DNA from 2 places in the Shewanella sp. GD03713 genome. Region 1 is predicted to be linked to the other one. Evidence: predicted binding sites of a transcription regulator. Region 1 holds the regulator's gene; the other holds the start of a gene.
What was found. Region 1 encodes FliA, which starts transcription of late flagellar genes. Its sites were predicted from a motif close to CTAAAGNTNNNNNNNNNNNNGCCGATA; they were not measured.
Positions count from the first base shown of each region.

Region 1 (12,503 bases):
TATTTTAACGATATTCTACTCCTGTCAGCCGATCATCTCCCCGGTAACGTCCATCATGCGCTTGATTTGTTAGTGTGGATGTTTATTCTGCTTTGCTCCTCCGTCTTAGTCATTGTTGTAATCGATGTGCCGTTTCAGATCTGGAATCACAACAAACAGCTGAAAATGACTAAGCAGGAAGTGAAAGACGAGTATAAAGACACCGAAGGTAAACCTGAGGTCAAAGGGCGAGTACGCCAAATGCAGCGTGAGTTAGCGCAGCGACGTATGATGGCCGAAGTCCCCAATGCCGATGTGATAGTCGTTAACCCTGAGCATTATGCGGTGGCCATTAAATACGATGTAAAGCGCTCTGCAGCGCCTTTTGTTATCGCTAAAGGAGTGGATGAAGTCGCGTTTAAAATCCGCGAAGTAGCAAGGGCACATAATATTGCGATTGTCTCAGCACCACCGCTGGCGCGGGCAATTTATCACACCACTAAGCTTGAGCAGCAGATCCCTGAGGGCCTATTTACCGCGGTGGCACAGGTGCTGGCTTATGTGTTCCAGTTACGCCAGTACCAAAAAGGTCGTGGCCGTAAACCTATTCCAATCCCAGCTAATCAACCCATTCCTGACGAGCTGAAGCATTAGTTAAGTGTTAGGTTAACGCAGAGCTCGTTCACAGAGATAAAACCACGACTTGAAGCGCTAGCGGTTGGCGCGCTTTTTGCTTTTAGGCTGTTATACGTCAAAGTTTAGGTATCTGTGAATGGATGTTAAAGCCTCCCTAGGCCAAGTAAAACAGTTGAAACTGAGCTCTTTCAAGGGTATAGGTACGCCAATGCTAGTGCTTGCGGCATTGGCTATGATTGTATTGCCTATCCCGCCGTTTCTACTCGACGTTTTATTCTCCTTTAACATTGCCTTGGCTTTGATTGTTCTTCTTGTCGCGATTTATACCGACAGACCCTTAGACTTTGCTGCTTTTCCAACTGTTTTATTAGTCGCGACATTGCTGCGACTCGCACTTAACGTGGCATCGACCCGTGTGGTATTACTCGAAGGTCACAATGGTGGTGACGCCGCCGGTAAGGTGATTGAGGCCTTCGGCTCCGTGGTCATTGGCGGTAACTATGCAGTGGGTCTAGTTGTATTTATCATCTTGATTATTATTAACTTTGCTGTTGTGACTAAAGGTGCTGGCCGTATTGCCGAGGTGAGTGCTCGCTTCACCTTAGATGCGATGCCCGGTAAGCAAATGGCCATCGATGCCGATTTGAACGCAGGTATTATTAATCAGGATCAAGCCAGAACCAGACGCGCCGAGGTGACCCGCGAAGCCGACTTCTATGGCGCAATGGACGGTGCATCTAAGTTTGTGAAGGGCGATGCGATTGCCGGTATCATGATCTTAGTTATCAACATTCTCGGTGGGTTTATTATCGGGATTGTGCAGCACGGTTTGACATTCTCCCAAGCTGTTGAAATTTATACACTGTTAACCATTGGTGACGGTCTCGTCGCACAAATTCCTGGTCTATTACTGTCAATCGCTGCGGCGTTGATGGTGACCCGTCAAAATGAATCTGGCGATATGGGCCAGATGTTAATTAGTCAGATGTTTGACAGTCACAAGTCGCTCAGTATTGCTGCTGGCGTACTCTTTGTCATGGGTATTGTGCCTGGCATGCCACATATGGCGTTTTTAAGCTTTGCCGTGATCACAGCTGGTGCGGCTTACTTTATCTTCAAACGTAATGAAGCCAAACGTGCTAAAGCTCTTGAGCAAGTCAAAACGGGCCCAACGGAAAGAGCCGAAAGAGAACCTAAAGAACTTAGCTGGGACGATGTACACCATGTTGACACTATCGGTCTGGAAGTGGGTTATCGTTTGATCCCATTAGTCGATAAGGGACAAGGTGGGGAATTACTGAGCCGGATCAAAGGGGTACGTAAAAAGCTTTCTCAAGAACTGGGCTTCTTGGTACCTGCGGTTCATATTCGTGACAACCTCGATTTATCACCTAATGCCTACCGCATCTCGTTAATGGGCGTGGTGGTTGGAGAGGCGGATATTCGCCATGACTGCGAACTCGCCATCAACCCAGGCCAAGTTTATGGCAAGCTCGATGGTATCGAAACGCGTGATCCAGCCTTTGGTCTCGAAGCCGTGTGGATTGCCCCTGAGCTGCGTGAACATGCACAAACCTTAGGTTATACCGTGGTGGATGCCGCGACAGTGGTGGCTACCCATATCAGCCAAATATTGACGAATAACGCGGCGAAACTCTTAGGCTACGAAGAAGTGCAACAACTGATGGATATGCTTGCCAAGCATTCGCCTAAGCTGGTGGATGGCTTTATTCCTGATGTGATGCCGCTCGGAAATGTCGTAAAAGTGATGCAAAACCTATTAAATGAAGGAGTTTCTGTCAGAGACTTGCGTACCATAGTGCAAACTTTGTTAGAATACGGCACTAAGAGTAACGATACTGAAGTGTTAACGGCGGCAGTGCGTATCGCATTGAAGCGCATGATAGTTCAAGAGATCTCGGGTCCTGAACTTGAAATACCTGTCATAACTTTGGCGCCAGAGTTGGAACAGATGTTGCATCAGTCAATGCAAGCAACCGGTGGCGATGGCCCAAATATCGAGCCTGGTCTTGCAGAGCGTATGCAGCAATCCTTAGCGGATGCCGCTCAAAAGCAAGAAATGGTTGGTCAGCCCGCTATTTTGCTAACGTCAGGTATGTTACGTGCGACACTGTCTCGCTTTGTTAAATATACTATTCCTAATCTCAGAGTGATTTCTTACCAAGAAATCCCCGATGAAAAGCAAATACGCATAGTGTCTGCCGTCGGCCAGTAGAGGACGCATAAGTGAAGATTAAACGTTTTTTTGCCAAAGACATGCGTGCTGCACTGGCCCAAGTGAAGGACACGCTCGGCTCCGATGCCGTGATTATGTCGAATAAAAAGGTAAATGGCGGCATTGAGATTGTGGCCGCCGTTGACTATGACGAGCCCAAAGCGAAGGCGCCTGCCGCTGCACCGACTTTTATGGATGTGAGTGATGACTTAGTGTCGCTCGGTGCTAAAGCGCCGATTCGCGCTGAAACTAAGTTAAAACCCTCGGCGCCAGCAGACTCTCTCCAAGCATTGCTAGAGAAGCAACAAAGCCGTTTAAACCAACAGCTCACCCATCAACAACAAGACGCCGAACTGCCTGCGTGGGCACAAGGTCTACAAGCTCCCGCCGCGCCAAAAGCTGAGCGCCGAGATATGGGCCATGCTTTCGATAAGAAGCCACAGGTTTCACAGAAGCAAAATGCGGATATCGAAGCGATGCGTGATGAGTTAGCATCCTTACGCAATTTGCTTACTCATCAAGTGTCTGCGCTGATGACTGAACACAAAAAGCGTATCGACCCTGTTGGTGCGATGCTGGAGTCAAAATTACTGGAAGCGGAGTTTTCGCCTGCGGTCGCGAACAAGTTAGCGGCGCTTAGTCAACACTATACCCCAGCAGAATTAGTTCGTGCCTTGCCACAAAGTCTAGCTAATATGCTTGATAATCAAGGCGATGATATAGTTAAGCAAGGGGGTGTTGTAGCGCTGGTTGGCCCAACGGGTGTAGGCAAAACCACTTCCTTAGCCAAATTAGCGGCTCGTTTCGCCGCCCATCATGGCGCGGATCAAGTCGCCTTGATCACTACCGATCATTATCGTATTGGCGCCTATGAGCAATTGGCCACCTATGGCAAAATTATGGGATGCCCCGTTAAGCAAGCCCATGATCTTGCTGAGCTAGAGCAAATACTGTATCAGTTCAGAAATCGCAAGCTAGTATTGATAGATACCGCAGGAATGGGCCAACGAGATATGCGGCTTTACCAGCAACTTGATAATTTAACTGCAAATAGCAGAATACCTATCCGCAGTTATCTGGTACTGTCTGCCACAGGACAGCGCCGTGTGCTACAGGATGCTGTAAATCACTTTAAACGCATTCCATTATCTGGTGTTGTACTCACCAAACTCGATGAGTCCGTGTCGTTAGCGGGTGCATTAAGTGTGTTGATCCAAAGTGGGTTGCCATTAAGTTATGTTACGGATGGGCAGCGAGTGCCCGAAGATATGAAAGTTGCCGATACTTTGCTGCTCGCAGAGCAGGCGTTAGCGGCCTTAGAAAACACTGAACAACAATCGTTACCAGACACAGCGTGGTCAGATAATATGACCTGTGCATTTGAGTAGAGTTATGACCCTGGATCAAGCAAGTGGTTTACGTATGATGAATCAACCCTATAACGAAAAAGTGAAAGTAATCGCGGTTACGGGTGGTAAAGGTGGCGTGGGTAAAACCAGCGTGTCTATCAATACCGCAGTAGCATTAGCCGAAAAGGGCAAGCGTGTCTTAGTGCTTGATGCCGACCTAGGCTTAGCAAACGTCGATGTCATGTTAGGGATCCGTGCTGAACGTAACCTGTCCCATGTACTCTCTGGCGATGCTGAGCTGGATGATATTATCGTCCGCGGACCTAAGGGCATTGGCATTGTCCCTGCGACCTCAGGAACTCAAGGCATGGTAGAGTTGAGCCCTGCGCAACATGCGGGCTTAATTCGTGCTTTCAGTGAGATGCGCACCCAGTTTGATATCCTCATCGTGGATACTGCCGCGGGGATTTCTGACATGGTACTCAGTTTCTCTCGCGCGTCACAGGATGTGTTGGTGGTTGTTTGTGACGAGCCAACCTCTATCACTGACGCCTATGCGTTAATCAAAATTCTCAGCCGTGAACACGGCGTTTTCCGCTTTAAAATTGTTGCTAATATGGTGCGCAGTTTGCGCGAAGGTATGGAATTGTTTGCTAAACTCAGTAAAGTGACCGACAGATTCTTGGACGTGGCACTCGAACTGGTTGCGACCATTCCGTTTGATGAAAACCTTCGCAAATCAGTGCGTAAACAAAAGTTAGTGGTTGAGGCTTATCCTAAGTCTCCAGCTGCGATTGCGTACCATGGCCTAGCGAATAAAATCATGAGCTGGCCAGTACCACAGCAACCTGGTGGGCATTTGGAGTTTTTCGTTGAGCGTTTAGTTCAGCGACCAGATTTTCAAGAGGAAAAAACGAGTGAATAAAGCCGCAGCGTATACTTGTTTAGACAGTAAAACGTCAATCGTTGAACAGTATGCACCGTTGGTTAAAAGAATTGCACATCACTTGCTCGCCAGATTACCTGCCTCAGTGCAGCTCGATGACTTGCTTCAAGCGGGGATGATGGGGTTATTAGAAGCATCATCCAAGTTTGATGGTGGCAAAGGTGCAAAGTTTGAAACCTTCGCCGGCATACGGATCCGTGGCGCCATGTTGGATGAGATCCGTCGTGGCGACTGGGTTCCCCGCTCTGTTCATCGAAATAATCGTCGAGTTGCTCAAGCCATTGATGAGTTGGAGCAAGTTTTGGGTCGTGATGCACGCGACACAGAAATTGCAGAAAAACTTGATATGACGCTCGATGAGTACCATCATATTCTTAACGATGTTTCTGTTGGTAAAATCATAGGGATAGAAGACTTAGGCGTATCGCAGGATATACTCACTTCGAGCGATAATGTCAGTGATGGTACATATGAAGCGTTAGCAGAAACCCAGTTTCATTCAGCACTAGTTGAGGCGATAAAATTATTGCCCGAAAGAGATGCGCTAGTGCTATCGTTATACTACGATGAAGCATTGAATTTAAAAGAAATTGGCGCCATTCTTGAGGTAAGTGAATCGCGAGTTAGCCAGATATTAAGTCAGGCAATGTTGCGGCTCAAAGGCAAACTCAAGCATTGGACATAAGTATAATTATTTATTGAGCACAGAATGTCGGCTCACCGGAGGAAACCTTGGACAAGAATATGAAGATTCTCATCGTTGATGACTTTTCGACAATGAGACGTATCATCAAGAACTTGTTGCGAGACTTGGGCTTTAACAATACCCAAGAAGCAGACGACGGCTCAACTGCGCTGCCTATGTTACAAAAGGGCGACTTTGATTTTGTCGTGACAGACTGGAACATGCCAGGTATGCAGGGTATTGATTTGCTGAAGGCTATTCGGGCTGACGATTCCCTTAAGCATTTACCCGTATTAATGGTTACCGCTGAAGCAAAACGTGAACAAATTATTGCTGCCGCACAAGCCGGTGTTAACGGCTATGTGGTTAAACCTTTTACCGCAGCAACACTTAAAGAGAAGTTAGATAAAATATTCGAACGACTCGCTTAAGCAGGGATGAGCTATGAAGTCACAAACATCAGGGCTCATTACGCTCGAGAAGGCTCAGCGTTTAGTTGAACTATTAAGCGCAAATGAACAAGCTCAAGCAGATGATTTATTTAGGGAACTCGCGGCTCCACTTCAACGGGAGCTCTTTGATGAAGTTGGTAAACTTACAAGGCAACTTCACAGCGCATTAATGGATTTCCAAGTTGATAATCGTTTGGTTGAACTTGCGAATACCGAAATTCCCGATGCTAAGGAACGGCTAAGTTATGTCATTGACATGACCGAGCAAGCAGCGAATAAAACCATGGATGCGGTAGAAGAGTGCTTGCCGCTCGCGAATGCATTAACGGCGAATATTCAACAAGTGATGCCTTCTTGGGACAAATTGATGCGCCGTGAAATCGCTCTGAGCGATTTTAAAGCGCTTTGCCACAATGTGCAGCATTTGATGTCACGTAGCGAATTGGATTCCAATCGCTTACGCGAATTGCTCAACCAGATTTTGATGGCGCAGGATTTTCAGGACCTGACTGGACAAATGATCCGGCGGGTGATCGATCTAGTGATGGAAGTTGAAAGTAATCTGGTGTCTATGCTGACAGTATTTGGTGAGCAACCCGTGATTGAGAGTCAGATTACTCAGAAAAATAATATTGAAGCTGAAGGACCGATAATGAATGCCGAGCTTCGTCAAGACGTCGTTACCGGTCAAGATGAAGTCGATGATCTGCTGTCGAGTCTGGGTTTCTAACTGGGAGTCAATTTGATGGCCTTTGATGTAGATGAAGAGATACTCCAGGACTTTTTAATTGAAGCGGGCGAAATTCTTGAGTTGCTGCAAGAGCAGCTGGTCGCGCTTGAAAACAATCCTGATGATACTAACTTGCTAAATGCCATTTTCAGGGGGTTTCATACTGTAAAGGGCGGTGCGGGTTTCCTTAGTCTCACTCCCATGGTGGATGTCTGTCACGAAGCAGAAAACACCTTCGATTTATTACGCACTGGCAAGCGCAGTGTCTCCGCAGAGTTAATGGACATCATTCTTCAGGCTGTCGATGCGATTAACACTATGTTTGCTCAAACCCAACAAGGCGAGCAACAAGACCCAGCAGATCCTGCATTATTGGCTAAATTGAAAATGCTCAGCTCCGGTGAGCCGCTTCCTTCCGAGTCAGGTCAAAGTAGTGCCGAAGTTGAACCATTGCCAGAACCTGAGCCCGAACCTGTCATAGAAACAGTGGTTGAAGTTGCCGCCGTTGAAGAAATGCCGATTGAGAAATCAGAGCTTTCAGATTCCAGTATCGATGAAATCGATGAAGCGGAGTTTGAAGCATTACTCGATGCGTTGCACGGCGCCGGAAAAGGTCCCGGAGTTTCTGCTCCACAAGCCGATGCTGCCCCTGCTGTGCAAAATAAGCCTCAAGCGACATCTGCAAGCGCAAGCGATGATATCACCGATGACGAGTTTGAAGCGCTGCTCGATGAGCTGCACGGTTCTGGCAAGTTTAAAGGTAAAGTGGAAGAGCCTGCCAAGCCAAAAGTTGAAGCAGTTGTCGCTGCACCAAAGCCTGCCGCTCCAGCTGTTGATTCGGACGAAATCACTGAAGATGAGTTCGAGCGTCTCCTCGATGAGTTACACGGTAAAGGCGGTGCACCTGCAAAAGTGACTGCGAAAGCCGAATCTGCTCCAGCTAAAACCGAGCCCGCTAAAGCGCCTCCAAGTGCCGCAGCGCCTTCAACTCCTGCCGCTCCCAAAGCCAGTGTTGCTACACCAGCAACACCTCCTGCGGTAAAAGCCAAAACTGATGTGGCGGTTGCTGAAAAAGCCCCTGCTAAAGCAGCGGCAGCAGCGTCTGCTAACGTACCTCAGGGCGAGACAACTGTTCGCGTCGATACCGCCCGGCTCGACCAAATCATGAACATGGTCGGCGAGTTAGTGTTAGTGCGTAACCGCTTATTGAGCTTAGGTATTAGTCGTGATGACGAAGAAATGTCTAAGGCGCTAGCGAATTTAGACTTGGTGACAGCGGATTTGCAGGGCGCGGTGATGAAAACGCGTATGCAACCCATCAAGAAAGTCTTTGGTCGCTTCCCTCGGGTTGTACGCGATTTAGCTCGTACTCTGAATAAAGAAATTGATTTAGTCCTCGTGGGCGAAGAGACGGACCTCGATAAAAACTTAGTCGAGGCGCTTGCCGATCCGTTAGTGCACTTAGTGCGTAACTCAGTAGATCATGGCATTGAGATGCCTAATGATCGTGAGGCCAGCGGCAAACCTAGAACAGGCACCATCACTCTGTCTGCAAGCCAAGAGGGTGATCATATCCTGCTGAAAATTGAAGACGATGGCGCGGGTATGGATCCTGAAAAGTTGAAGCAAATTGCCATCAAGCGTGGGGTACTCGATGAGGATACCGCGGCGCGGATGACCGACAGCGAAGCTTATAACCTGATTTTTGCGCCTGGCTTCTCGACGAAAGTGGAGATTTCAGATATTTCCGGCCGTGGTGTTGGGATGGACGTGGTGAAAACCCGTATTACCCAACTTAACGGAACCGTGCATATCGACTCGATGAAAGGCAAGGGCACCGTACTTGAGATTAAAGTGCCGCTGACCTTGGCGATTATGCCTACCTTAATGGTGGACGTTGCCAAGCAGGTGTTTGCGTTGCCTTTATCCAGTGTGAATGAGATTTTCCATCTCGATCTCACCAAGACCAATATTGTCGATGGACAACTTACTGTGATTGTCCGCAACAAGGCCGTACCGCTTTTCTATCTGGAGCAGTGGTTACATCGCAATAGAACCAACTTTAAACATGGTGACAAGAAACATGGCCATGTGGTGATTGTACAGCTGGGAATGATGCAAATTGGTTTTGTTGTTGATGCTTTAATTGGACAAGAAGAAGTGGTGATTAAACCCTTGGGTGCATTGTTGCATGGCACGCCAGGTATGGCGGGGGCGACAATCACATCCGACGGTGGCATCGCCCTCATCTTGGATGTCCCAGGGTTATTAAAGCATTATGCGAAAAATAAAAGTTAGTTTCCAATAAGGAATGGAATGGCCATTAAAGTATTAGTCGTTGATGACTCAAGTTTTTTTAGACGACGTGTTAGTGAAATAGTCAATCAAGATCCTGAACTGGAAGTGATCGCGACGGCCTCTAACGGGGCCGAAGCGGTGAAGATGGCTGCCGAGCTAAATCCTCAAGTCATTACAATGGATATTGAAATGCCTGTCATGGACGGTATTACGGCCGTGCGTGAGATCATGGCGAAATGTCCAACACCAATTTTGATGTTTTCTTCATTGACCCACGATGGCGCCAAAGCCACGCTAGATGCCCTCGATGCGGGGGCGCTCGATTTCTTACCTAAGCGCTTTGAAGATATTGCGACCAATAAAGACGAAGCAATTCTATTATTGCAGCAAAGGGTTAAAGCCTTAGGTCGTCGCCGGATTTTCCGCCCGACGGTGCGTCCAACGGCGCCTACGCCGCCACCTCGCCAGAGTGCGAGTACCGTATTAGGCGGCGCTGCTACCCATGCGCAACCTGCGCCAGCGCCTGTGCGTTCTTCACCTGCAACCTCGATTCGTCCAAGTGGTAAGCAATATAAATTATTGCTGATTGGCACATCGACTGGCGGGCCTGTCGCCTTGCAGAAGATTTTGACTCAGTTCCCAGCAAATTATCCTCATCCTATTTTGCTTATCCAGCATATGCCTGCGGCTTTCACCCCCGCTTTTGCGAACCGTTTAAACGGTTTGTGTAAGATCGAAGTGAAAGAAGCGGCTAATGGTGATGTATTGCGTCCAGGTTGCGCTTATCTTGCGCCAGGTGGAATGCAAATGATGGTTGAGCGCGCTGGTGTTACTGGCCGTGTTAAAGTCTTGGCGGGTAGCGCTGAGATGAATTACAAACCCTGCGTCGACATTACCTTTGCCTCAGCATCTAAAGCCTATGGCGGGGATGTGCTGGCGGTCGTGCTGACGGGCATGGGAGCTGACGGCCGCGAAGGTGCGCGTATGCTGAAATCGGTGGGCGCGACTATTTGGGCTCAGGATGAGGCCAGCTGCGTGGTTTATGGTATGCCGCAGGCGGTGGCCAGTGCGGGTATCGCCACTCAGTCAATTTCTCTGGATAACATGGCGGAGTCGATTTTAAAAGAGTCTGCGCGTGGCTAAGTCGAAAACACCGATAAGCACAAATATTGTGCTTATCATAGTGTTAATGGCGATCGCTATATTGTGCCTCGGCGCGTTAAGTCTCGACTATCATCGAAAAATCACTGCATTACGCGATGATGTAAAGCGATTGGAGTCGACACAGATTTTGCTCATGGTGCCGGATGAACAGGCACAGGCGATTGCGTCTTGGCTCGCTTCCCATCCGGATCAAACCAAAGCAATGTTAAAGTTGGCTTCACCGGGAGAGCAAAAGGCGGTGACGCTGGGCCCTGAGGCGTTCTCGGCATCCGATGCAAAAATTCCGCCGACGCTTGAGAAACCGGTAGAGGATAAACCGTCGCAGCAGCAAACTGCTGTCGATCCCGTGCCTGAGTCTCTGCGTACAGAAGCTTCATCGGCTGCTGCTACGGAAGCACAACCTCAGTCGAGTAATGTTCCCGTGGTGATTTCAGAAAATGCCGATGGGGTCAAAGTCATTAGTTTGCCTAACGGCGGCATAAGAGTGACCACAAGGGAAGGCGAGTAGTGCTTGTCGTTGCTCAAACGGGCATGATAAATAGCCGAGAATCAACATTAAAGAGGTCAGTTCTTTGAAAGTCTGGACCATTGCGAATCAAAAAGGTGGGGTTGGAAAAACCACTTCAGTAGCCAGTTTAGCGGGTGCGCTCACTAAACGGGGTAAACGTGTACTGATGATTGATACCGATCCCCATGCATCGCTTGGTTATTATCTTGGCATTGACTCTGAAGAGGTTCCTGGTTCGCTATTTGACGTGTTTGTGGCGCATAAGAGTCTGACGACAGACTTAGTGAAATCCCACATAGTGCCCACCTTAGTCGATGGTTTAGATTTACTGCCCGCTACGATGGCGTTAGCCACGCTAGACAGAGCCCTAGGACATCAAGAGGGCATGGGGTTAGTGCTGCGTAATTTATTGGCTCTGGTTGCCGATGAATACGATGTGGCGATAATCGACTGTCCACCCGTGTTAGGGGTATTAATGGTGAACGCGCTGGCGGCCAGTCAACACATAGTGATCCCAGTGCAAACCGAGTTTTTGGCCATAAAAGGGCTCGAGCGCATGGTCAAAACCATGGAAATCATGGGGCGGTCAAAGAAAACCCGTTATAGCTATACTGTTGTACCCACTATGTACGATAAACGTACCAAGGCATCACCTGCTGCCTTGCAGGTGCTGAGTGAACAATATGGCGACAGCCTTTGGCGAGATGTGATCCCAGTAGATACTAAATTTAGAGACGCCAGTTTGGCACATTTACCCGCTTCCCATTATGCAAGCGGCAGTCGTGGCGTAAAAGCTTACGAGCGATTATTAGATTTTCTTTTAGCTGGGGAGTTTGGCCATGTCAAAATCGGTTGATGAAACTGTTTTTGATTTTTTTGAATTATTGCTGCATGAAGAAGACTGCAAAGCTGTGGATTCCCCGAGTGCGCCTCAACATGAGGTTGTGGCACCACTGGTTGGCAAAAAAAATGAAGCACAATTACTCGATGACGCCATTTTAGCCGAGCACAGTCAGGCTAAAGTGCACGCGAGTGTGACCATTGCTGCTGAAGTGCAGCCGCAGAAGGCAAAGTCTGTCAGTAATATGCCTCATCTTGATGAGCCAGCGCCGTTAGTTAATAAGCAGGCTTTGGAGAAACTCCTCGCGCCGGTATTAAAAACGGTGGTGATTGAGGATAAGCCTGCGGAAGTGTTGAGCGAAGTCGCGCCCGAGATGGATAAGGTGCCTGAGGAGATCCAAGAGAGTATCTCTTCGCTACCCGAATGCGACGCTAGCGTCACCATTGAGCAGCCATCCACTGTCGTAGATGACGAGATAATCATTGAGACAACACCCGAGACTCAGGTGGGGTTTGCCCCTCCAAGTATCACAAAAGACCTGCAAGAAGTACTCGATGATGAGTTTCAAGTACTATTCTTTAAAGTGGCAGGGTTAACCTTAGCTGTGCCTTTAGTGAGTCTGGGTGGGATCGTTAAGGTTGAGCGGATTAATCATATTATCGGTCGCCCTTCTTGGTTT
Region 1 covers NZ_JAOCIW010000001.1:1,495,830-1,508,332, forward strand. Annotated here, with positions in the region: gene flhB (flagellar biosynthesis protein FlhB) at 1-633, shown strand, start outside; gene flhA (flagellar biosynthesis protein FlhA) at 752-2,851, shown strand; gene flhF (flagellar biosynthesis protein FlhF) at 2,863-4,239, shown strand; gene N5E87_RS06720 (MinD/ParA family protein) at 4,244-5,125, shown strand; gene N5E87_RS06725 (RNA polymerase sigma factor FliA) at 5,118-5,831, shown strand; gene cheY (chemotaxis response regulator CheY) at 5,879-6,262, shown strand; gene N5E87_RS06735 (protein phosphatase CheZ) at 6,276-7,013, shown strand; gene N5E87_RS06740 (chemotaxis protein CheA) at 7,029-9,311, shown strand; gene N5E87_RS06745 (chemotaxis response regulator protein-glutamate methylesterase) at 9,330-10,454, shown strand; gene N5E87_RS06750 (hypothetical protein) at 10,468-10,983, shown strand; gene N5E87_RS06755 (ParA family protein) at 11,048-11,839, shown strand; gene N5E87_RS06760 (chemotaxis protein CheW) at 11,823-12,503, shown strand, end outside.

Region 2 (12,503 bases), 2.6 Mb from region 1:
TCAACTGCATGATTTGACTGCGCACTTCAACATAATGGGCGTGGGACGCCGCCTCGACTTTCACCCAGTAATGGCAAAATGCCCCGAGGAAACGCCGCTCGGTAATCGTCCCCACACCCGCATCATCGGCGCTGAGCGCCAATTGCTGTGGCCGCAAAAACACTTGGCCATTGAAAGCATGGGATTGCGACAAGGGGGTCAGGCTGCGCAGCTCGCCAATCGGAGTGACAACGCTATGACCATCGAGCACTTCAGCGGGTAAGTAGTTACCACTGCCCAGAAAATCCGCCACATAGCGGCTATTAGGCGCGGCATATAAGTCTTCGGCGCGGCCATGCTGCACTATCACACCTTGGTTAAAAATGGCCAAGGTATCGGCAAAGACGAAGGCCTCGTCCTTACTGTGAGTCACAAATACCGCGCTGACATTACGTTGTTTGAGAATGCTGCGGATCTCCGCCATCATGCTGTGGCGCACTTGGGCATCGATATTCGAAAAAGGCTCATCGAGTAACAGTAATTGCGGCTCATAGGCAAGCGCGCGGGCAATAGACACCCGCTGCTGCTGCCCGCCGGACAACTCATGGGGATAACGCTTGGCTAAACCTTCGAGTTTCACTAGGGCAAGCATGTCATCCAAGCGCGCCTTGCGCTGCGTAGCCGTTAATTTTGCTACGCCAAAGAGAATATTCTCGGCGACGGTCAAATGGGGGAATAAAGCGTAGTCTTGGAAAATCATCCCAATTCCCCGCTGCTCACTCGGCACAAATTGTCCTGCACCGCTGACCGTCTTGCCATTAATTTGAATTTCACCTTGGCTGATAGCCTGCAATCCTGCCACCGTCCTGAGCAAAGTGGTTTTGCCGCAGCCACTTGGGCCTAACAGCGCAAGGATTTCCCCTTGAGCAAGGGTTAAATCTAAGCCTTTGAGTACCTGTTGGCCCTGATAATCGCTATGAACTTGATGAAGATTGAGGGTGCTGGTCATCGGCTATCTTGCTCCAAGGAACGGTTTAAATAAATCAGCGGGACTAAGCCCACGAGCACAATCACAATGGCGGGCAAGGCGCCATGTTCAAGCTTTTCGTCTGAGACAAACTGAAATACATAGGTGGCGAGATTCTCAAACCCTATGGGCCGCAGCAACAATGCCGCCGGTAATTCTTTCATGCTTTCGATAAACACCAGTAGCGCCCCAGCAAATAAGCCCTTAGTGAGCAGCGGCAGATGCACTCTTTGCAATAGTCGTCTTGGGCTCTGCCCCAGGGTCAGGCTCACCATGTCCAGTGACGGCGAAATACGTTTATAGCTAGTCTCGACACTGCCGATGGCGATAGCCACAAAGCGCACACAAAAGGCAAAAACCAGTGCGACCGTACTGCCCGTAAGCAACAGCCCTGGGCCTGTCATCCCCAACCAATCGGCTACATCATTGATCGCAAAATCGAGCAGGGTTAACGGCACCAGCACGCCAATCGCCAGCACAGTGCCAGGCAAGGCATAGCCAGTCGAGGCCAAGCGTGATGGCAGCGCATCGCTCGACCTTGGGCTCACGCGGCGGATGAACATCAATATCAATGCAATCGCGCAGCACACTAGGCTAGTAATAAGCGCAAGGCTCAAGCTATTCACACTCAATTGCCAGAAAATCGGATCCCAGCTCTGCTCAAAATAATCGATGGCATAGGAGAGTAAAATCCCGCTTGGCAGTACAAAGGCCAGCACGAGCAAGGTGATGCAATAGCCGAGGGCAAGCAGGGTTTGCATCGGTGAGAGCCGATATAAATCGCTCGCTTGAATACGGGACTGCTTTTGGAATAACTGCAGTTTACGGCGGGCAAAACGCTCTACCCCAATCAAGCTAAACACGACCAAGAGGATAATGGCCGAGAGCTTAGCCGCCGCCGTCAAATTGCCATAACCCAGCCAAGTGTCGTACACGGCCGTGGTCAGGGTGGGTACGGCAAAGTAGTTAACCGTGGCAAAATCAGCCGCCGTCTCCATCGCCACTAAGGCCACGCCCACGGCCAAAGCGGGCCTTGCCATAGGTAAGGATAAACGCCAAAAACTCTGCCACGGCGAGCAGCCCATAATCCTCGATGCGTGGGCCAAGCTTAAGGATTGCTCCATAAACGCGGTGCGCGCCAACAGATAAATATAGGGAAAGAGCACCAGCGACAACACACACGCCGCGCCGCCTAAGGTACGGATATCGGGGAAAAAGTAATCCTGCGGCGAACTCCAACCAAACACTGAGCGAAGCCAGGTTTGCACAGGACCTGCGTAATCGAGTAAATCGGTATACACGTAGGCGACTATGTAGGCTGGCATGGCCAAGGGCAGCAATAAAGCCCATTGCAGATAACGCCTAGCGACAAACTCACAACGCGCCATCAACCAAGCGCAGGGCAATGCCAGCAAGAGTGAGCCAATACTCACCCACAGGATCAACCATAGGCTGTTGGAGATATAGGTGGGTAGTACGGTGGAGAACAGATGACCAAAGACGGCCTCATCGGGCTGCGCCGCCTGAAGAATTAACGCAAAGAGGGGTAACACCAGTAGCGCGGCTATGGCATAACCAGTAAGCGACCAGCTTCTGGCTAATCCTAAAATCATGTGGATCCTTTAACCTAAGTGCGCCATTTAAGGCGCACTTTCACTTTTACTATTTCTAGTCGCTATAACCGCTCAACTAGAGATCGAACTGAACTTCATCTAACAATTTCACCGCCGCTTGGTGGTATTCCGCCAGCTTGAAAATCGGTAATTGGTCGGATTTAAACTCGCCCCACGAGGCAACCAAGGTTGAAGGCGCGACATCGGCTTTGACAGGATATTCCATATTCACTTCGGCATAGGCTTTTTGTGCCACATCCGCAGACAAGAACTCCATCAACTTGATGGCATTGTCTTTATTCGGCGCATGGCGAGTCAGTACCATACCAGAAACGTTCACATGGGCACCGCGATCGGCTTGATTCGGGAAGTTAATCGCCACAGCCTCTGTCCAGCTCTTTTGCTCAGGATCTTGCAGCATATTGCCGTAGTAGTAGCTATTGCCGATAGCGATATCACACAAGCCTTCTTTAACCGCCTTCACCTGCGCCCTATCGTTACCTTGAGGCTTACGTGCTAAGTTGGTTTTCACGCCTTGCAACCAAGTCTTAGTATCGGCCTCACCGTGGTGGGCGATCATCGACGCGACTAAGGCGATATTGTAAGGATGCTTACCACTGCGCGTACAGATCTTGCCTTTGTACTTAGGATCGGCCAGCTCTTCGTAGCTGATGGCTTGTGGGCCGAGGCGATCTTTTGCCGTATAGAGATTACGCACACGCATCGTTAAGGCATACCATTGTCCATCGGGATCGCGGTATTGCGCGGGAATATTGCTATTGAGCTGCTCACTTTTCACGGGAGAAGTCAGGTCTTTGTCGACTAATTCGACCAAGCGAGAGAAATCCGAAGTTAACACTAAATCCGCAGGGGATAAGCGTCCTTCACGGGCGATCCGCTCGGCAATACCGTCTTTCGCAAATACCACATTCACAGCAATGCCGGTTTCATCGGTGAAGCGCTTCAGAATAGGCTCAACCAAAAACGCTTGGCGATAGGAATAAACCGTTAATTTTTCATCCGCATGTGCAGACTGCGCAACCGACATTAACCCAAGTAAAGCGGCACAAGTTACCCATTTCATTAGCGATTTCTCCTCAAAATGATGACAGCAAGCGTGAGTCAATTCTCAAGACTATTAATGATAATAGTTATCAGTTGCGCAAGAGTAATAGATCAAATGAACTAGGGCAATAGATTGATTAACTTTTTGTTTTTAATGAAATTAAACTTAAAACTGGAGATTATCTCAAACCAAACTAAACTGAACCTTAATTCGCTTAAAATACATGAGGAGGCGTTATGTTAGGCGCGTTACTGCTGCTTGTCGTCGTGATAGCGCTACTCGCGTTTATGGTGCTCAAACGGGGGCCTAAAAAGCGCAAGCATTTTGTCAAACTCATGGATAACGCGAAAAAGAAAAATCAACGGCTTGCAGGGCAAGAAAGGCGCTTCCATTGCGTCAGCATCGAAAATGACGGCAGTTGTTGTGAGCAGGTAGATGAGCTCAAAGGAAAACGTTTCCTTTCAAAGGAAGCCCCTGAACTCCCAATGGAAGAATGCACTATGGCCAATTGTCAGTGCCGCTATCAACACTATGATGATAGACGCCAAACGGGTAACGACCGTAGAGTCGATTACGGCATAACTAAGGATCTCTACGGCGCGTTTGGTGAACATAATCGCCGTGAGACCCATAGAGGCCGCCGCTCAACAGACCACTAATGTCTTTTATGCTGGACGAGTTTCCACAAACGCGGGGAGATCGCGCATCTCACTAAACCAGAGCGAGGTCGCGGGAGCCACTTTACGCCAATCGAGTTCTGGATGTCTGAAATCCACATAATCTAATAAGCAGATTAAGGCTAATTGCGGTGCCTGAATCGTTGCTTGAGTAATCACACTCTGATGTTCCATTTGCATCAAACCGCGCAGCAGCGCTTGCTCAAAACGCGATGTCCAAAAGGCCGATCTCACCCCTTCCTCTTCACGCATTTGTTCTTGGCGCAATTTTACCGCACTGTCGATCAGCCCTTTGATCATCGAATATTGGCACTGCAACACCCAATTATTTACTTGGCCGCCAAACATCTGCTGCTCACCTAACTCGGCGTCTAAATAACGCATAATCACTTCGCTATCTAAGATAGGCACACCATCGTTGGTGATGAGGCAAGGGATCTGCCCAAGCGGGTTAACATCGAGCAGCTCGGCGGTGTTTTCCATCGGATTGACTAAGACTTCTTCGATATCCTTAATCCCTAAATAACGGATTAATGTGCGAACACAGCGAGCATAGGGTGAAGCGAGGGAGCAGAGCAACTTCATCAAAAAATCCTTCTATATGACTGACATTAAAACGATTAAGACTAATTATTTATCATTAACACTCAACCGATTACCAATATTTCTCGACGGTAATTTGTCCCGGAGCGCGGCGTAGGTTTTTAGCTAATCCTTTGTCGAGCAGCGCAGCCTGCGCGCCGCTGATCATCCCCGGATTACCACAAATCATCACCTGCGAATCCGCTGCATTGATAGTTAACCCCACTTTACGCTCAATTTCGCCCGAGACGAGACCATCGGGAATACGGCATTGCAGTGCATCGTCGACCTTTTCACGGGTGACGGTTAAACACAGGATAAACTGATCAGGATATTGCGTGGCATAAGCCTTTATTTTATCGAGGTAGGCTAAGTCTTTAGCTTCGCGGACACCATAGATAAGCACGACTTTTTCGAAACGCTGCCAAGGCTCTGGCGTATCTAACATAGATAAGAATGGCCCCACGGCCGTCCCCGTGGCTAACAGCCATAAGTGCCGGCCTTGCCCTGCTCCCTTAGGGATCTCATCCAAGGTCATAAAGCCTGTGGCGGTTGGGGTGATCTCAATTTCATCGCCTATGGCAAGATTTTGTAATTGCGGGGATAACAGCCCTTCTTCTACGGCGACAGCCAAGATTTCGGCATAGGGTTTATCGGGGGAATTTACGAGGGAATAGGCTCTGGCGACACGCTTATCATCTTGCACTTGGCTGAGTTTAATAAATTGACCCGGAATAAAGGGCGCCAGTTCGGCCGCTATCCGCAGCGAAAATAATTTATCACTCCAATCAATACGTTCGATAACCCGTCCCCTAGTCCACATAACTCGTCCTCAAGCACAACGTTAAATAGATCCCTAGCATAGACTGTTATCTGCACAACAAAAACCCCTTATTGCAAGGGGCTTAAAACAAGAAGGATGGAACTACATTGGGCATTATGCGCTAGCCGTTTGCGCCTCATCAGGTTTCTTATTGAAGCTATCCCTAAAGGCCTGCAATCCTTCTTGTACTAAGCCATAGGTTTTATCGACGCCATCGGCAATATCCCCTTGCAACACTTTAAGGCCGGACAAAATATCTCGAGCCTCCTTAAAACCATTGTCGATAGCGCCGCCGATAATGCTCATAAAACTGTCGAGCTGCTCGTCCAAACTCATATTCGAATTCTGCTGTTGGTGAATGCTAAAAAACTGGGTCGCAAAACTCACAATCCGACCAGCCGTCGCCTCGGGGGAATAATCGACCTGATTGTCATAGTTAGCTTGAGTCGAATTTGGCCCCATCGAAGGCGCTAATTCTTTATCTATCGCTTCAATTGCCGCGCGATAAAGTAACGCCATGGATTGATCACCGGACTTTAAACTCACTTCCTCCTGCGCCGACAGAATCGCCTGATTCATTAACTGCTTACTGGTTTGATACGCAGTTTGTTTGCCGGGCGCTTCCACATTTTTCATCTTTTCAGCATTGGCAGGCACGTTTTCGGCATACTTGCGGTGGGACGAAGAAGCGTTCTGTACCTGCGCAGGGTTGTTGATTTCCATGATGCAAAATCCATTCAATTTGGGATGACTCTATTATCGACCAAAATTTGAGCAACTTTAGTATTTTTCTCAATTGCAGTACCATCACAATCTAAGGCAATGATACTCATAATGAATCTATTCGCCTCAGCGTCGCACTTGCATGCGCCCATCAGATAAGGATATACGGCATGGCAACTCCCCAATGGCTAGCAGTGGTTACTCACTCCTTGCGAACCATCCGCTTAAATAAACTTCGGCTATTACACACTCTGCTATTAGGCCTGTTGCTCTTTACTAGCATGGGACTCAGCCCCATCAATCAAGCTTTTGCCGATAATCGATTGATTATTTTGGTGAGGCATTCCGAAAAAGCCGACGCTCCAGCAGGCGATCCGTCCCTTTCAGATGATGGCCATGCACGTGCCCTCGCGCTGATTGGCGCCTTGCAAAGGACGCAGATTTCGCAACTGATCGCGACCCAATATCAAAGAACCCAGCAAACCTTGTTGCCTATGTCTTCGGAGCGGCATTTACCTATTACCGTGGTCGCGGCCGAAAAACCACTCGAAGCCCATATCCAGCAAATTGTTGCACAAGTACATGCTGTTAAAGGTAACAGCTTAATTGCGGGGCATTCCAATACCGTCCCACTGATCATCAAAGCTCTTGGCGGCCCAGAAATCCCCACCATAGCAGAAGATGATTACAGCCAGCTGTTTTTACTCTCCATCCATGATGGACAGCCAGCGAGCCTTATCTCCACCCGTTATGGACACGAATAGAGGATAACAAGATGCAAGAATTGAATTGGTTTATGTGGGGACTGGATCTCTTCTCAGGGCTGTTTTTAATCCTAGCGGGCTTTGTCGTTCTGGCGATTGTGTATATGTATATCGCCGACAAGCTACAAACCAAACAGGCCGTGCGCCACAACTACCCTGTGATAGGTCGCTTTAGGTATTTATTTGAGAAACAAGGCGAATTTTTTAGACAATACTTTTTCGCACAGGACAGGGAAGAATTGCCCTTTAACCGCGCCGAGCGGAGCTGGGTATATCGAGCCGCGAAAAACGTCGACAGAACCATTGCCTTTGGCTCGACACGCCCACTAGACAGCACGGGTGCCATCATGTTTATGAATACCGCCTTTCCTACTCAAGATGAAGATATTACGCCAATTCTGCCTCAAACCATTGGCCCCCATTGCCGTGAACCCTACACCACTAAGGCCATTTGCCATATCTCCGCCATGAGCTTCGGTGCCCTGTCACGCCCTGCAGTCACCGCCTTATCCCACGGCGCAGCGCAGGCGGGATGTTGGTTAAATACCGGAGAAGGTGGCTTAAGCCCTTACCATTTAAAAGGTGGCTGCGACTTAGTCTTTCAAATTGGTACCGCTAAATACGGTGTACGTAATGAGCACGGCCATTTAGACGATGACAAGCTCAAAGAAATCGCCGCCCACCCCGAAGTTAAAATGTTTGAAATCAAAATGAGCCAAGGAGCCAAACCAGGCAAGGGCGGTATCTTGCCGGGGATAAAAGTCACCGAGGAGATCGCCAAAATTCGCGGTATCCCGCAGGGCCATGATTCCATTAGCCCCAATGGTCATATCGAGTTTAAAAATGTGGGCGATATTCTGGATATGATTGCCAGAGTACGTGAGGTCACGGGTAAACCCACAGGCATTAAAGCTGTACTTGGGGACGTTCAATGGCTCGAAGATTTTTGCGATGAAATTGAGCGCCGTGGCGAAGCCTCTGCCCCCGACTTTTTTACCTTAGACAGTGCTGACGGCGGCACGGGCGCCGCCCCTCAACCCTTAATGGATTATGTGGGCTTGCCCCTTAAAGAGAGTTTACCCATATTAGTCAATATCTTAATTCAGCGAGGGCTGCGTAAACGCATTAAAGTGATCGCCTCAGGCAAACTTATAGTGCCATCGAGGGTTGCTTGGGCACTGGCCTTGGGTGCGGACTTTATCGCCTCGGCCCGTGGCAACATGTTTGCCCTCGGATGTATTCAAGCGCTGCAATGCAACAAGGATACCTGTCCGACGGGCATCACGACTCACAATAAGAAGTTGCAACAAGGTCTTGATCCTAGAGACAAATCGACTCGCGTCGCAAATTATAATCATAACCTACACCACGATTTAGCCCTGATCGCCCACTCCTGTGGCGTGACAGAGCCAAGGCAACTCAAGCCGTCCCATGTGAGGATTGTGCTCGAGAGTGGCTTGTCGGTTTCGCTGGATAAGTACTATTCCCATATCAATCAATAGTTAACTTGACACTGTATGCATTTCGTACGACTTTCGTCTAAAGTTAATTTAGCAAAAGGTAATTTGAACGCGTATCACAAAAGGGGTAAGATCCGTGATACACGCTTGAGATTAAACAACTGCATATTAAGTTAAGGAAACACTGTGAAAGCAAGCTTTGTAAGCCATATGCCAGACAGTAAAACTGCCAGCACAAGCTGTAAGAGCTGTAATCGCTTGACTGAGATCGAAGGCGAATTAGTGTGTTTTCGTGAAGGCCAAGTAATTCGACTCACTAAAATTGACGAATCGACCACCAAATTCAATCTGTTATGTGAAGGTTGGAAGGCTGGAAAACCAAAGGGAATATAATTTCTTATATTCCCTATTTCGTTTGTCTCATCGCTTAATTCATACCACGAACATCCGCGTTATATTCATTAGTTCTACGAATAATCCCTGCCAATTCAAGTTCTTGATTCATTTTTGCTAGCGTTAAACGTCTTGTGGTCACTTTAAGGCCTGCGTTTAACTCTGCGTGAATGCGTTGTAGCGAATCATAATCTACACCGCGCTTTTTAAGGGTTGCCATAATCGCAAACCAATCTGTGCTTACTTTCTCTTCTCTGCCTTCAATATTGACTCTTAATGCCATATTTTCCATGCCAAGCACCTCTTATCGTTATTTGCTTGGATTCGAGTATAGAGAGCCGAACCTGAATAAAAACTGAATTGTCCCAACGCTGTTACACTTCTACCGAAAGCTGTTGTTGCTCATTTTGTATGCGCCACAACTTAGCGTAGAGACCATCCTGAGCCAGTAAAGACTGATGATTCCCCTGCTCGACAATTTCCCCTTGGCTTAAGACCACGATCTGGTCGGCGTCGACTATGGTCGATAACCGATGCGCCACCACTAAACTGGTATGCCCTTTGGCGACCTCACGCAGTGCTGACAAAATCGCCTGTTCCGAACGGCTGTCGAGGGAGGATGTAGCCTCATCAAACACTAGCACTGGAGAGCCTTTTAAAATCGCCCGCGCAATGGCCACGCGTTGCTTCTCCCCACCCGAGAGCTTTAAGCCCCGCTCACCCACTTTGGTATCCCAACCTTGGGAGAGCGACGCAATAAAATGCTCTAAATGTGCAAGTTTGATGGCATGGCGCACTTCTTCATCCGTCGCATCGGGACGGCCATAACGAATGTTCTCCACTAAGGAATCATTAAATAACACTGTATCCTGCGGCACTATCGCAATGGCGCGGCGCAGTGCATCTTGGGTTAATTGGCGAATATCTTGCCCATCAATCAAAATGCGCCCTTGCTCCACATCGTAAAAACGGAATAGCAATTTGATGAGTGTAGATTTACCTGCGCCGCTATCTCCAACCACCGCGACTTTTTTCCCCGCCGCCACCTTAAAGCTGACGTTGCGCAGTATCGGCCTGTCATCGTAGCTAAAACTCACATGCTCAAAACTGAGCTCGCCGCGCTTAGGCTCAAAGTCTAAGGCATCGGGTTTATCCACTATGCGAGGGTGCTTATCGAGCAAACTGAACATCCGCTCAATATTGGCTAAAGCTCCGCGGATTTCACGGTAGACAAATCCCAAAAAGTTGAGCGGCATAAAGAGCTGCATCATAAAGGCATTGATCAGTACAAAGTCACCTAAGGTCATCTCATTATTGGTCACTTTATAGGCGGCTAACGCCATCATCGCCGTCATCGCCAACGCGATAATCAGCGCTTGGCCACCGTTGAGGGCAAATAGTGATAAACGATTCTTACGTTTAGCCACTTCCCATTGGTCTAAGGCTTGGTCATAACGATCCGATTCATATTTCTCATTATTAAAATACTTCACGGTTTCATAGTTGAGCAGGCTGTCGATAGCGCGGGTGTTGGAGAGGGAGTCGGCCTTGGCCGCATCGCGGACGTATTCGGTGCGCCACTCAGTCGCCACTACCGAAAACCAAATGTAGGCCATCACAGAGGTGAAGGTGATAGCGGCAAAGGCAATGCCATAATTAAAAAAGAAAATACCAATAACCATGGCGATTTCTAGCAGGGTCGGCACTATGTTAAACACCATAAAGCGCATCAAGAAGCTCACACCACTGGTACCGCGTTCAATATCTCGCGATAAGCCGCCCGTACGCCGCTCAAGGTGAAAATCCAAATCGAGTCGATGCAGGTGGTCGAACACCGCGAGGCCCAATCGGCGAATGGCCCGCTCTGTGACACGGCCAAATAGGGTGTCGCGGATTTCACCCGTGATCACTGTTAATAGCCGCACTGCGCCGTAGGCTAAAACTAAACCGATGGGCACACTCAAGGCCTGCGCGGTTTTATTGGCATCTAAGGTATCGACTAAGTCTTTCAGAATAAAAGGTAAACCCACGCTGGCAAGCTTAGCGACGATAAGGCAAGACATGGCCAATGCCACCCGGCCCTTGTATTCGAGCAAATAAGGCCAGAGCAACTTAACTACGTGCCAATTGAGCTTATCGATGGGACCTTCAAAATACAGTGTTGGGCGCATATGTCTAAACCTTTGCCAAAGTCGCTCAATTGTAGCAGCATGGCGCACGTTAAGGCGAAAGCAAAGAGGGAAAGTTTGAATAAAATCAATCAGATTTATCTGACAGACAAAAAGCGGCCCGCTTGGCAAAATATCTCTGGCTTACCGAAATAAAAGTGTCATGCTAACGACTTACGCTCAGAGAGTTCGCAAAGCGAATATTAAGGTGAAAAAATTCTGAAACAAGCTTGGCTTTATCAGAACAGTAACCGTTAAAATAGGCCAGAACATCAAGGGTTCGACTGTTGATTATTTTGTCGGTTTTACCCAAAATGTCCCTCGGACTAAAGATTTCAAGCAGCAGGATTTGCAAACATCTGGCCGCAGATCCGTGTGTACAAACAAATTCCGCACTCGTTCTGCGATAACATTAAAGATAACTCAAATAAATCAAGATCAAAGGATGCTTTATGTTGGATTCAGCTAAAGTTCAATACCCGCCATTACCACTGATCCAAACTTGGGTGTGGATGATGATCGAATCAGGCAATCCACAAATTCAGGACAAAGGCAGAAATAACCTGATTGCTGCTTTTGGTAGCTTGGCCAAAGCTAACGAATACTTAGCCGAAATGAGCAAGAAATAATAAAAATAAAGGCGCCGGGATAGCGCCTTTATTTTTGGTCTTAAACCCGATTAAACCCGCTGACGACGTTCGATAACACTCTGATTTAACACTGCGAGTAAACGCTCGGTATCGTCCCAACCAATACAGGCATCTGTGATGCTCTGACCGTAGCATAACGCTTGACCTTCAATCAGATCCTGACGCCCTTCCACTAAGTGGCTTTCGACCATCACACCGAAAATCGCCTTATTACCCGCAGCCAATTGTTCGGCCACATCGTTCGCGACTTCCATTTGGCGTTGATATTGTTTGCTGCTGTTGGCATGGCTGAAATCGATCATTATGTTGTCGACCAGCTTGGCCTTTTTCAGTTGTTCGCTGATCTGCGCCACATGGCTGGCACTGTAATTAGGCTCACGGCCGCCACGCAGAATGATATGGCAATCGGGATTACCTTTGGTCGACACAATCGCCGAATGGCCAAATTTGGTTACCGATAAGAAGTGGTGCGGCGCATTCGCGGCGCCAATAGCATCGATTGCCACCTTAATAGTGCCGTCGGTACCATTTTTAAAGCCTACAGGGCAAGACAGCCCAGAAGCCAATTCGCGGTGTAC
Region 2 covers NZ_JAOCIW010000001.1:4,071,468-4,083,970, forward strand. Annotated here, with positions in the region: gene N5E87_RS17840 (ABC transporter ATP-binding protein) at 1-988, opposite strand, end outside; gene N5E87_RS17845 (iron ABC transporter permease) at 985-2,619, opposite strand; gene N5E87_RS17850 (Fe(3+) ABC transporter substrate-binding protein) at 2,696-3,703, opposite strand; gene N5E87_RS17855 (hypothetical protein) at 3,922-4,344, shown strand; gene N5E87_RS17860 (glutathione S-transferase N-terminal domain-containing protein) at 4,351-4,947, opposite strand; gene N5E87_RS17865 (ferredoxin--NADP reductase) at 5,018-5,767, opposite strand; gene N5E87_RS17870 (DUF5610 domain-containing protein) at 5,882-6,490, opposite strand; gene N5E87_RS17875 (phosphoglycerate mutase family protein) at 6,661-7,254, shown strand; gene N5E87_RS17880 (FMN-binding glutamate synthase family protein) at 7,266-8,756, shown strand; gene N5E87_RS17885 (hypothetical protein) at 8,901-9,107, shown strand; gene N5E87_RS17890 (hypothetical protein) at 9,142-9,399, opposite strand; gene N5E87_RS17895 (ABC transporter ATP-binding protein/permease) at 9,482-11,278, opposite strand; gene N5E87_RS17900 (hypothetical protein) at 11,728-11,904, shown strand; gene aroG (3-deoxy-7-phosphoheptulonate synthase AroG) at 11,955-12,503, opposite strand, start outside.
Region 2: N5E87_RS17870 (DUF5610 domain-containing protein) is a predicted target of FliA. The motif match lies at 6,525-6,551, and genes of this name have one in related genera.